3 regions of the Bacillus sp. JST-5 genome follow, and region 3 is predicted to be linked to each of the others. Evidence: riboswitches for the same ligand, from Rfam matches in the RefSeq annotation. Region 3 holds a riboswitch; each other region holds the start of a gene.
The links. Region 3 has a riboswitch for thiamine pyrophosphate ahead of tenA (thiaminase II). Riboswitches for the same ligand answer to the same signal wherever they lie in the genome.
Positions count from the first base shown of each region.

Region 1: it holds a riboswitch for thiamine pyrophosphate, as region 3 does, so the genes downstream of both, AC3ASS_RS08435 (ABC transporter substrate-binding protein) here and tenA (thiaminase II) in region 3, are expected to answer to the same signal.
Region 2: it holds a riboswitch for thiamine pyrophosphate, as region 3 does, so the genes downstream of both, thiT (energy-coupled thiamine transporter ThiT) here and tenA (thiaminase II) in region 3, are expected to answer to the same signal.

Region 1 is NZ_JBYLHW010000034.1:3,217-7,337, forward strand. It holds gene AC3ASS_RS08420 (ABC transporter ATP-binding protein) at 1-188, opposite strand, end outside; gene AC3ASS_RS08425 (ABC transporter permease) at 185-940, opposite strand; gene AC3ASS_RS08430 (thiamine-binding protein) at 946-1,236, opposite strand; gene AC3ASS_RS08435 (ABC transporter substrate-binding protein) at 1,252-2,241, opposite strand; TPP riboswitch at 2,340-2,449, opposite strand; gene AC3ASS_RS08440 (DUF4097 family beta strand repeat-containing protein) at 2,893-3,924, opposite strand.
Region 2 is NZ_JBYLHW010000060.1:9,532-13,652, reverse strand. It holds gene AC3ASS_RS11250 (aspartate aminotransferase family protein) at 1-678, shown strand, start outside; gene AC3ASS_RS11245 (MurR/RpiR family transcriptional regulator) at 718-1,566, shown strand; TPP riboswitch at 1,693-1,794, shown strand; gene thiT (energy-coupled thiamine transporter ThiT) at 1,877-2,461, shown strand; gene AC3ASS_RS11235 (Cof-type HAD-IIB family hydrolase) at 3,297-4,121, opposite strand, start outside.
Region 3 is NZ_JBYLHW010000051.1:5,842-9,962, reverse strand. It holds gene thiD (bifunctional hydroxymethylpyrimidine kinase/phosphomethylpyrimidine kinase) at 1-469, opposite strand, end outside; gene thiM (hydroxyethylthiazole kinase) at 466-1,278, opposite strand; gene tenA (thiaminase II) at 1,294-1,980, opposite strand; TPP riboswitch at 2,087-2,197, opposite strand; gene spoIIR (stage II sporulation protein R) at 2,381-3,025, shown strand; gene AC3ASS_RS10450 (GNAT family N-acetyltransferase) at 3,110-3,559, shown strand; gene AC3ASS_RS10445 (L-threonylcarbamoyladenylate synthase) at 3,724-4,121, shown strand, end outside.

The DNA of each region.
Region 1 (4,121 bases), on a different contig from region 3:
TCTAAAATAATTTCACCTTCGTCTGGATGAATCATCCCACCAATTATTTGAAAAAGAGTACTTTTCCCACTACCTGAAGGTCCAAGAATGGAGACAAATTCACCTTCATTGACGGAAAATGTTATATCTTTTATTACATTTACATGTCCGAATGATTTTTTTACCCCTTTTAATTCTAGTTTATTCATTTCGGTTCCCTTCCTGTGGGTTTCCATTTCACTATTAGTTTTTCAATGAAAACAATGATTGAAAAGAAGATGAAACTAAGCGCCATCACAATAAAAATAGCAACAAATACACGATCCGTTCGAAATGATGAAGATGATAAAGTCATATAAAGACCTAAACCTTTATTAGCTCCTAACCATTCGGAAATGACTGCTCCCATCACACTATAAGTAGCGGATATTTTTAATCCAGAAAATATGGAAGGAAGAGCGTGAATCCTTTCCAATTTCCAAAAGATTTGCATTTTCGTTGCTCCAGCCATTCTCATATATTGCAACAAATCTCGATTCGTTTGTTTAAAACCATCCAAGGCAGCAATCGTAATTGGAAAAAAACATACAAGCGTAATCACAATGATTTTTGGTAACATACCAAATCCAAACCAGATTACAAGTAATGGTGCCAATACGATAATTGGGACGTTTTGCGATATAATTAATAATGGATAAAACATTTGTTTAAGAAATGGTATTAAATGAAGGATTGTTGCGACTAACAATCCAATCGTACTCCCGATGATCAACCCTGTGATCGATAATCGGACAGTTGGTAAAATATGGACGGAAACCGTTTCCCATCCGTTATATAGTTCATGAAAAATCGTACTTGGTGCTGGAAGGATCCATTTTTCAATATTGAAAATGGCTACACATCCTTCCCATAATAATCCGAACGAAATCACTGTTATGAAAGGAAGCCAGCTTCTTTTCATTCGATTCACCGATATTTTTCAGTTAGCTTATCCATGGAGGCACCGGATGGTTGATAGAAAATTTTAATTTGTGAAATTACACTTGGACATCCTAATTCGATCATTCGTTGATTCATTTTTTCAATGACTTTTAATAATTCGGTTAGTTCCCCTTCCATAGTTGTTTCTAACGGATTCACTTGATATTTTACTCCCGAATTTATTATTACTTGAATGGCTTCATCAATAAAAGGGATCGTGTCTTCACCATTTTTCGTTTTTGGTATGATTTGAATGCTAACTAAAGCGTTTGACATCATCTTACCTCCTAATTATTCTGGTAAAAATTCATTCGTAAATGCTTTATCAATTTCTGGTTTTTTCTCCAATAATCCATGTTCATACATCCAGTTTGTATAATTTTCCCAAACTATTAATTTTTGCTCTCCCCATCGTGGGGCATCATCTTTATACTTTGGAGAAAGCCATTTTTGGCTAGCTTTCACAAGTTTTTCATCCAGTTCAGGAACATGTTTGATGAGTATTTCTGCCGCATTATCTGGGTTGTCAATCGCAAATTCATACCCTTTAGAAACAGCTTTTAAAAATTTTCGAATCGTTTCCGGATGTTCTTGAATGTAAGATTCACTTGTTGTAATTACAGGTGTATAGTAATCGAGCTTTTCACTATAATCGGTTAAGTAAATCATGTTGATGGGTTCGTTTCTAAGTTCAGCTTCTACTCCCGTCCACCCATAGTAAATCCATGCAAAATCAATATCACGTTTAGATGCAGTGAAAAAGTCAGCGTCTCCAATATTGATGATGTTTACCTTTTCTACATCTGCGTCGACTTGTTTCATCAGTGAATCTATGACTGCTTTTTCAACAGGTGCACCCCATCCTCCATATGTTTTTCCTTCGAAATCTTTAGGTGATGTAATGTTTTTTTCTTTTAATGAGGCAAATCCTGATGTGTTATGTTGAATGATGGCTGCAATCGATACAATTGGAATGCCTTGAACTCGTGCTTCCGTAATTCCTTCTTGATAACTGATTCCAAATTCAGCCTTTTTAGAAGCAACTAAAGTATCTGCACCAGCTTCAGTTGGTAACATGATTTCCACATCTAATCCTTCTTCTTGGAAATAACCTTTTTCTTTCGCTACATATAATCCTGTATGATTCGTATTTGGTGTCCAATCAAGAACAATCCTCACTTTTTCAAGTTGGGACCTATCGTCTTGTTCTAATTGTCCATTCGTTGACGAACATCCTCCAAGCAATAAAATCGTGATGATAAGATAGAAAAACTTTTTCATGTAAAATTCCTCCTTCAACTTTTGTCAATTACTAGATTGAAGGGAACATAAAAAGCGCCCTGGTAGACACACCTAGGGCGCATATGAAGAGTCATCATATGTATTTTCTCTATGTTCCCTACGCTGGTCTTAACCAGATCAGGTTCAAAGGGTTAGTATCTTACGGATACACTCTCAACCGGCAACACCGGTTCCCCCACAACTTTTTGTATGAAGTTTTTCCTCCTTTACTATTACATATGATACATGTTTCTGCAAGACTTTTTCTATCAATCTAAAGGAAAATTTCAACGACCGGTCGAATATCCTTTTATAAGGAGGGAAAAAGAAATGAATATTTGTAAATTCTGTTCTAAAAAAATATCCCGGAGTTATTTACTATATCGTACCTTGTTTGTGAAACAATATCCCATAAAATGCCCAAATTGTCATTCAAACTTGTATTTGACGAAAAAATCTTTAAAAATTTCTTTTGGAAACATTGTTTTTTTAATTATTTCTATTATCGGTACAGCCATTTTACATTTATGGAAATACTTTGGATTTTTTTTGACCGGTTTTGTCATCTATCTATTTTTTATATACCCATCACTTATTCGTCTGACTCATGAAGAGGAAGAAATGTATTAATTTAATAGATTTTGAGTAACGCTACTTTTGAATGAGAGAAATATCACCTGTCCCTGATTTTAATTGGATTGTATATTTCCCATCCATTTGCGCAAAATGCTTGTCCAAGTTTGTTTCAATAACACCTAAACTTGTTTGAATATCAAGTTTGGCATCGATATTTTCATAACAAAGATACGTGTTAATATCTCCACTTCCACTATTGATAAAAATGTTAGATTCATGAATCATTTCAACCATCACATCGCCTGCACCTGTATGAGCAGACAAATTTCCGATGAATGATAGTAATTGTATATCTCCACTAGAATTAGATGCTTCCCCATTGACAGTCTGAATCTTTTCCCCTCTAATATCGCCGGAACTTGATTTTGTTTTCAATTCATTCGTCTGACATTGGTTGATTTCAATATCTCCAGAGGAAGACGATATTTCCACCATATCGCTATAACATTCGAATAATTCTATATCTCCTGATGCACTGAAACTATGAATATTCCCGTATAGATTCTTTCCGTTGATATCTCCAGAAGCATTTTTTAATACAATGTTTTCAGCATGTATAAAATGAATGTATTGGTCTCCGGAACTTGATTCTGATTGTAAATGATTTGAAGTAATATTTGAGATATGTAAATCTCCTGATCCGCTTTTAATATTTAGTTTTGATAGGATAAGCCCGTCCACGTCAATATCGCCAGATTTTGTTATAATTTGTATATCACTTGCTATATCTTTTGGTAAAACTATTTTTAATGTACAAGATGTAATAGAGTTTAAGAATCCTGTAAAAATAATGCTTTTTTCTAATTTTGCTTCAATCATTAAATGTTCGTCTTGAGTATTTACATATAATTCCGGTCCTTCTTCATAAGTCTCTAATATGACTTCTATTCGACTTTCTTTATGAACATATATTTCAACATCTGATATGTCGGTTTCGATTGAAAGACCCATTAATTTTTTTACTTCCACCGATTCTTTTTCAATCCGCTTTTCAATTTTTTTCTGAAAACTATCTTTAATAATTTGAAAGATTCTCGTTTTGGACATATTCAGTCACCTCTAATCTTTTTTATAAAATTATTGTAATTTTTCTAAAAGATTTGTAGTACATGCTATAGGGTGAATGACACTCCGTCTGGAGGCGGATATTTTCCATTCATCTATAACCTTTTATAAGAAATTTTTAGATTGTTCATTTAGGTCAGTATAGATAAAATGAAACTTAATGAGAAATAGATTCGTAA
Region 2 (4,121 bases), on a different contig from region 3:
TTTATGCATAAATTAAGAAAATTGACAGAAGAATTAGGGATCGTCTTGATTTTTGATGAAGTAAAAACCGGATTTCGCATGACGTATGGTGGGGGCCAAAACATATATGGAATCAAACCAGATTTAACAGCGCTTGGAAAAGTGTTAGGTGGAGGGTTTCCAATCGGTGCCGTAGGAGGAAAGCGAGAGATTATGATTCAAATGGATCCGAGCATTGGAAAAGATATTTTTTCTAATGGAGGAGGAAATGAAGGAAAGACAGATATTGTTTTCCATAGTGGAACATACAACGGACATCCGACCATATTAGCTACAGGATTAGCCACATTAAATGTATTAAAAGATAAAGAAGTAATGAACCACCTCATTTCACAGACAACAAAATTAAAGAATGGCTTGGAATCTCTCTATCGTCACTATAAAATTCCAATGAAAGCTATTGGAATGGGAAGTATTTTTAATATAGTCTTGTCAGAACAACCGATAGAAAATTATCGGGATATGAAAAAAGCAAATACGAAATTGCGCAAAGCTATTGATGAACAATTATTACGTTTAGGAGTTTATACGAAACCATTAAATCGTTATTCCCTTTCAACTGCTCATACGGATGAAGATATTAAAAATACAATAAAAGCTCATGAAATCGCTATTCGTCGAGTGTTAAACATTATATAATGGTAAAAAAGACGAATAGACGAATTAAGGTGGAGTTAGATGAACGAAGTATACAGAAAAATCGCAGAAAAATTGCCCGATATGAGTAAATCACAACGGAAAATCGCTCGTTTTGTTTTAAATAATACAGACTCAGTTCCTTTTTTCACAGTTGGAAAGTTAGCAAAAACGGTGGGGGTTAGTGAAGCGACAGTTGTACGTTTTGCTACTTTTTTAGGATACGATGGTTATCCAGATTGGCAAAAAGCAATGCAAGAGACTGTTAAGCGCCAACTTACCACCGTTGAGCGCTTGAAATTATCGGATGACGTATATTCTTCCGAAGATAAAGCTGTATATGAAATGTTTGAAGAAGAAGTAAATCGAATCCAAACAATGGCATCACAGTTTGATACGGATTCTTTCCATAAAGCGGTGCAATATATTTTAGATGCAAACCGCATATTTATCATTGCTAATCGAAGTGCAGTTTCACTAGGATCATTTTTAGAATTTTATTTAGATTTGTTGTTCGAGAATACAGAGCTTATTCGAAATCCTCATGGTATTTCGGAGAAGCTATTTCGTCTGAAAGAAGATGATGTCGTCATTGGATTAAGTTTTGCAAGATATACGAAAACAACGATTGATGCTGTTAGCTTTGCAAAAGATCGTGGCTCTACTATTATTGCGATTACAGATAATTTATTGTCACCACTGATTCCATATAGTGATGTGGCTTTATGTGCACCTAGTGACATGCCTTCTTTTATCGATTCGTTTGTCGCCCCACTAAGTTTAATTAATGCTTTAATAACAGCAGTCGGAAGAAAAAAACGAGGAGATATTGAGAAGCATTTAGCAGATTTAGAAGAGGTGTGGGAACGATTTAATATTTTTCACAAATAAAAATATGTGCTTTTTATGCCATTTTGACTAGAGAATATTCATTTTGCACAATTATATGAAAAAAATTTAAAAAATACTTTCAATTTCTGTATCTAATAACTATAATAGGATTGACAATTGAATCAACGGATCCACAGGGGGAGCTTAGGCTGAGAGTGAACAATTTTTGTTCTGACCCTTCGAACCTGTTAGTTAATTCTAGCGTAGGGATTGTGGAAAAGGAAGATGAATAGTTTAATATCTATTTTTCTGCCTTCTTCAAGCTCCTATGGAAACGTTTGATCAATATCAAAACATAGGGGGTTTTTTTATGCGTTCAAAAAAGTTACAACCATCATTAGAGGCAGCGATTATGGCAGCATTAGCACTTGTCATTGATTTACTGCCATCCATTAAATTGGGACCTTGGATTTCTATTTCTTTTGCAATGGTTCCAGTCTTTTTAGTTTCATTTCGTTGGGGAGTAAAATATGGAATGTTATCTGGTTTTCTATGGTCATTATTACAAGTAATTACTGGTGATGCATATTTTCTCCATTGGTATCAGTTTATTATTGAATACTTTATTGCCTTTACTTGTATTGGATTTGCAGGTATTTTTAGTTCTTCCATTTTAAACTCATTTAATAATGGGGAAAAAGGAAGAGGTTTGTCCATAGCTGTTTTCGCTATGTTTATTGGGACAATTACACGATATATTTGGCATTTTTATGCTGGAATTGTCTTCTGGGGAGAATATGCTCCAGAAGGTATGGGGGTTTGGATGTACTCGTTTATTGTAAATGGAGGATCAGGTTTCGGTTCTTTTGTATTTTGTGCCATAGTCTTAGGAGCTATCCTTTCTATTTCTTCAAGACTATTAACGGCTAATAATCAATATTCATACAATGAATAAAATGAGATGAGAAAAATCGTTTCAAGTGAGGAAAGAAGGAGAAATTGAAGGATTCAAATTCTCCTTCTTTAATTTTTTTCATTATATTCGGCTTTTTATGAAAAATTTGTTAATGGTGAATTTAAGACGACAAAAACTTGCAACTAGGTTGATTTTATTTGCAAGCTGTTGGTTTGAGGGGAAAAAGTATTACAAGTAGTGGGGAAATCTAGCAACCTATATTGTTTTATTTGCAAGTTGATTGAAAGTGGTTGTTTTTTCAAAAAGAGAAAGGATTGGCGATCGCCAATCCTGACCAATTGAATGTATATTTGCAACTTTTGAGATTGAATTTGTAAGTTAATCAAGATTATTTGTAACTCTTAAATCAATTATTGCAACTAGAAAATGTCGTATTTGCAAGTGTTAAAGAAAAATTTGTAACTTTCGAAAAATTTTTTGTAACTCACGGACATTTTCTTGTAAGTCGAAAGAAATCTTGCAACTCGAATGGATTTATTTGCAAGTCGTTGTTTCAGGGGTAAATGGATGAACCAATTAACAAAAATCTTGTAACTTGATTTGATTATTTGCAAGTTAACGTTAATGATGTAAAGTTAAATATGTTAAATGAAAAAATCTTGCATTAAAATACTTGAATATGAAATAGTTTTCACGTTTTAAATTTTATTTAAAAATCGATGTATGTTTTAATGCTTAAACTATAGAACATCCATTTATTAGAATTAGGTAACTGAATGATAACAAGATGTCCTAATTTTTTCATTAAAATACAAAGCCAGTGAACTTTTTAAAAAAGATTCACTGGCATTTCCTATTGTAGATAGTTATTTATTTATAAATTTTCATTAAGTACTTTATAAATAGCTTTAGCGACACCATGGTTTTCGTTATGATCGGTAATATAATGGCACATTTCTTTAATATCTTGGGGTGCATTGCCCATTGCAACAGCAAAGCCTACACGTTCAAACATAGATACGTCGTTATAACTGTCTCCCATAGCCATCGTTTCTTTTAATGAGATTCCTTTTTGCATCACATATTTTTCTAATGCGACACCTTTTTGGGCTTTAATATTGGTTACTTCAAGGTTTTGATGACCGGACGAACTAACAGCTAAGTTTGAAAATTGTTGAAGTCTTTGTTCGGTTTCTTGTAATTTTTCCTTATCTAATGAGAAGATTAGCAGTTTTAATAATTGAATTTGATCTTTTTGTAACAATTCTTCATAACTTTGAACTAATTTAATTCCACCACGTTCGAAACGTTCTTTTACACCTTCAACGATTTCCTCATATGTAGCTTTATGTCCAGCACTCATTAATATATCGGAAATGACGGATAAAGATTTTTCATAATCGTTTGAAAAGGTACCTTGATTGGTATAAAGTTCGTAATACATATCTTGTTCTTGTAAAATGTGATGAATGTTTCGATATGTATCTACATCTAAAGGAATGGAAGTTTCTATTTTTCCATTTTGATCCCTTACTTCAGAACCATTCATACAAATGACGGGGCAAACGATTCCAGCTGATTTTAATGGAAACATGGCTTCTTCATAGGATCTGCCTGTAGCAACTACAACCTCAATTCCCGCTTGCTGTGCTCTTTTAATTGCTTCAATATTCTCTTTACTAATGGATTGATCTGCACG
Region 3 (4,121 bases):
ATAAGTCTTTATCGTTGTGAATGTTTATGCCGGTTAATAATTCGGCTTCCACTAAGTTTGGGGTAATGACTTTTGCTAACGGAATGAGTTCCGTCTTAAGGGCTTCCATACTTTCCTTTTTTAATAATGGTTCCCCACCCTTTGCCACCATGACTGGATCAATGACGATTGGAGTCCACCGAAAATGCTTAATCCAGTGAGCGACTTCTTCAATGATATTCGAATCAACCAGCATTCCGGTTTTGACAGCATTGATGTCAAAATCATCGCCAATCGCTTTTAGTTGATTTCCGACAGCGTTCCGTTCAAGCGGATATACACCGTGCACACCTAACGTATTTTGGGCGGTAACAGCAGTAATTACAGATGTTCCGTACACACCTAATTCTTGAAAAGTCTTTAAATCGGCTTGAATGCCGGCACCACCGCCACTATCTGATCCGGCAATTGTTAATGCAATAGGCTTCATTGGACGGTCTCCTTTTTCCATGAAATTTTAGCGTATGAACGAACGTCCTCTTCTGTCATGCTATGGAGAGTATTTAAAAATTGTATATAAAAATTACCTGGACCATCTGCATGTTTAGCAGCGATTTCACCAGCAATTCCGTAACATGTAACAGATGTGGCGATAGACTCTAAACAACTTGCTGAATGATCTACGGCTAAAAATGCTCCTGTAATTCCGCTTAGTAAACATCCTGTCCCTGTGACTATTGGCATGAAAGGATGCCCATTTCGAATTTCAACCATTGTGTTTCCGTCGGTGATATAATCAACTTCCCCAGTTACTGCAACCGTTGTATTGTAATTACGTGCTACTTGCAACGCTATATTTTGTACATCGGTATTTCCACTGCCAGCGTCAACCCCTCGAGCAGACCAATCAATACCTGCAATAGAAGCAAGTTCACCTGCGTTGCAACGAATGGCAGAAACGTTTATTTCTTGTAAAAGATGATGGACGACTTTTTTACGATAATTGGTAGCACCTGCACCGACAGGATCTAAAACGACGGGAATATTCGCTAAATTAGCTGCTTTTCCGGCTTTAAGCATCGATTCAACTGTATAGGAATTTAATGTCCCAATATTTAGTACGACAGCAGAGGAGATGGAGGCCATTTCTTCCACCTCTTCTACCGCATCGGCCATAATCGGAGATGCTCCCAAAGCTAATAAACCATTTGCTTGAAAATTGGCTACAACAATATTCGTTATACAATGAACGAGGGGCTTTTCATGACGAATGTTTGTTAGTAGTCTAGTATTTAACATATTCTAATTTCCCCCTTATTTTTGTATGTAAGCATAATCTTCAATTTCCCAATCTTCCATGCGCCAAGCCATATCCCAAAAATGCCATTCATAATAACTGCTTTTGCGAAAATGCAACTTCAATTCTTTTCTTCTTATAGGAGATAGATTTTCGGCTAATTCATTCATTCGTTGAATTTGCTCCTTTACTTTTTCAGCAAACCAATCAGATCCGTATGTTTCAATCCAGCGGTTGTAAATCGGGTGGTTTGGCTTTGCATCTTTTAAACGCTCTCCAATTTCGTAGTAAAGCCAGTAACAAGGTAAAAGAGCTGCTAATAAATCAGCTAAATCGCCTGTAAATGCACATTGATACATGTGAGAAACATAGGCATACGCAGATGGGGACGGCTGAAACTGTTCCAGTTCTTCCTCAGTCACATCCAACATTTTCATAAACGATTCATGTAGACGATGCTCTGCCTCACATGTAGCTACTGCGTGCTCTGCAAAGCTTTTCGTCATTGCTAAATTTGATGATCTTAAAGCACCAAACGCCTGAATTTTAGAAAAGTGACTTAAATAATAGGAATCCTGTTTAATGTAAAATCGAAACGTATCGATAGGTAACGTTCCATCGCCAATCCCTTTTACGAAAGGATGATGGAAACTGGCTTCCCATAAGTCATTGCATTCGTTCCGAACCTCATCACAAAACGTCATTTTTCTTTCTCCTTCCCAACGACGACCACAAGAGGAGTGTTTTCCAATAAAAAACGCTACTTCCGGGTATGGAAGTAGCGATGAAATCTACAAAAATAGTAAATGTACATGACTACATCCACTTCCCTCCGCTGGTATGATCCAGATCAGGTTCAAAGGGTCCATGCATAAACGTGCATATCTCAGCCTTCATAAAAAGACTCCCCTAGTGGTACATCAGTTTATTTATTTTTTCACCATCAGTATAGCATATGATTGTTTTCGGTCAACCAATTGTTATGAAATTGATACGTCTGACCTATATTTGATCTCTGGTTTAAAAAATTTTAAGAATGATAGAAAAACGTGTATAAGATTATGAGACTTTGTCCACAATGAACTAGTGAAGGGGGAAGTGAAAATGAAACAACAAAAACATTTAGCAGTATTATATTTAATCGTCATTTCTATAGGTACTATGTTTAGTTTATATATACCGAAGAGCGAAGCAGCAACGGGAGAAACGGTCATTATTCCAAATGAAGCTATTAGGCTTCGAATATTAGCGAATAGTAATACAGAAAAAGATCAAGAGATTAAAAGAGAAATTCGTAATCAAGTGAATGCTGAAATTACAAAATGGGTTGAGCATTTAACGTCTATCGAAGAAGCTCGAGAAACTATTAAAAGGAATTTACCGATCATTCAAGAAATTAGTGAAAACGTACTAGAAGCCTATCAAAGTAATGATCGTGTGAACGTATCTTTCAAAAAAGCAAAGTTTCCGACGAAGCTGTATGGAAAGTTTTTATACCCGGCAGGAGAATATGAGGCTATAGTGATTGAAATTGGCGAAGCAAAAGGTGCAAACTGGTGGTGTGTTTTATTTCCGCCATTATGTTTCTTAGATTTTTCCAATGGTACAGCGGTCAGTGATGGTTTTGATGAAAATGAGACAAATGATAATGATCAGGACAAAGAGCCGCTATATGCTGAGGAAAAAGAAACAGAAGTGAAATTTTTCCTTTTAGAAATCTTTGATTATATTATCAGTCTATTTGTATAAAGGGATATTTTTACCTCTATCAAAAAGTTCTATTTTCTCTATAAAAACATATTCATAGAATAGAACAATGATAGAGGTGATGTTATGGATTCGATCGTAGTACGTGGAGATATTGAAGATCGTTTTGCTTTACAAAAGTTTTTAGAGAAGGCAAAAGTTCCTTATGATGAGTTAATTGATCAGATGGAATTGTTTAGCCTTTTAAAAAATGAACATGGAGATATTTTAGGTACGATTGGTTTTGAGATTCATCAATCTTCTGGATTATTGCGATCACTTGTTGTACATCCTACCGTCAATGAAAAACAGATGATCCTTCTATTTAAAAGCACATTTGCAATAGCCAAAGAAAAAGGATTAAAAGAATTAATTATCGTTACGCATAGAAAGGAAGCGAAGCCATTTTTTAAAATGCTTGGCTTTCAAGAAACAGATGCGGAGGATATTTCCCCATCCATTTTAGAATCATATGAAAATAAAATTGAAGATATTGTGGATAACGGTCTATATATAATGAAAATTCATATAAAATAATCCCATTTATCCACAAAGTTATCCACTTTTCCCAAGGTTTTATTCACATTTTGTGGATAAAGCTTGTTTTATTTTTCATCTTCTTTTATACTTTCTACGTATTTATTTAATTCAAATACTGATAAAATAACGTATAAATCGGTTTACATAAGAGGAGATCATAAATGGAGACAAAATGGTTGAAAGTGGATAACATTGTTGATAACTTAATGAATCATCCACATATTGTACAAGCAGCTAAACTTTTAAAAGAAAATGAAATTGTAGCATTTCCGACCGAAACGGTATATGGTTTAGGGGCCAATGCCAAAAGTGATGAAGCCGTGCAAAAGATATATCAAGCAAAAGGCCGTCCAAGTGACAATCCGCTAATTATCCATGTTGCGAATATAAAGCAAGTAGAAGAAATGGTTGAGGAAATACCGAAGTCTGCCCAAATATTAATGGATCGATTTTGGCCAGGTCCTTTAACCATTCTTTTTCCACAAAAAAAAGGTGTACTGAGTCCGGCTGTTACGGCAAATCTTCCGACAGTCGCCATTCGTATGCCGAATCATCCGAT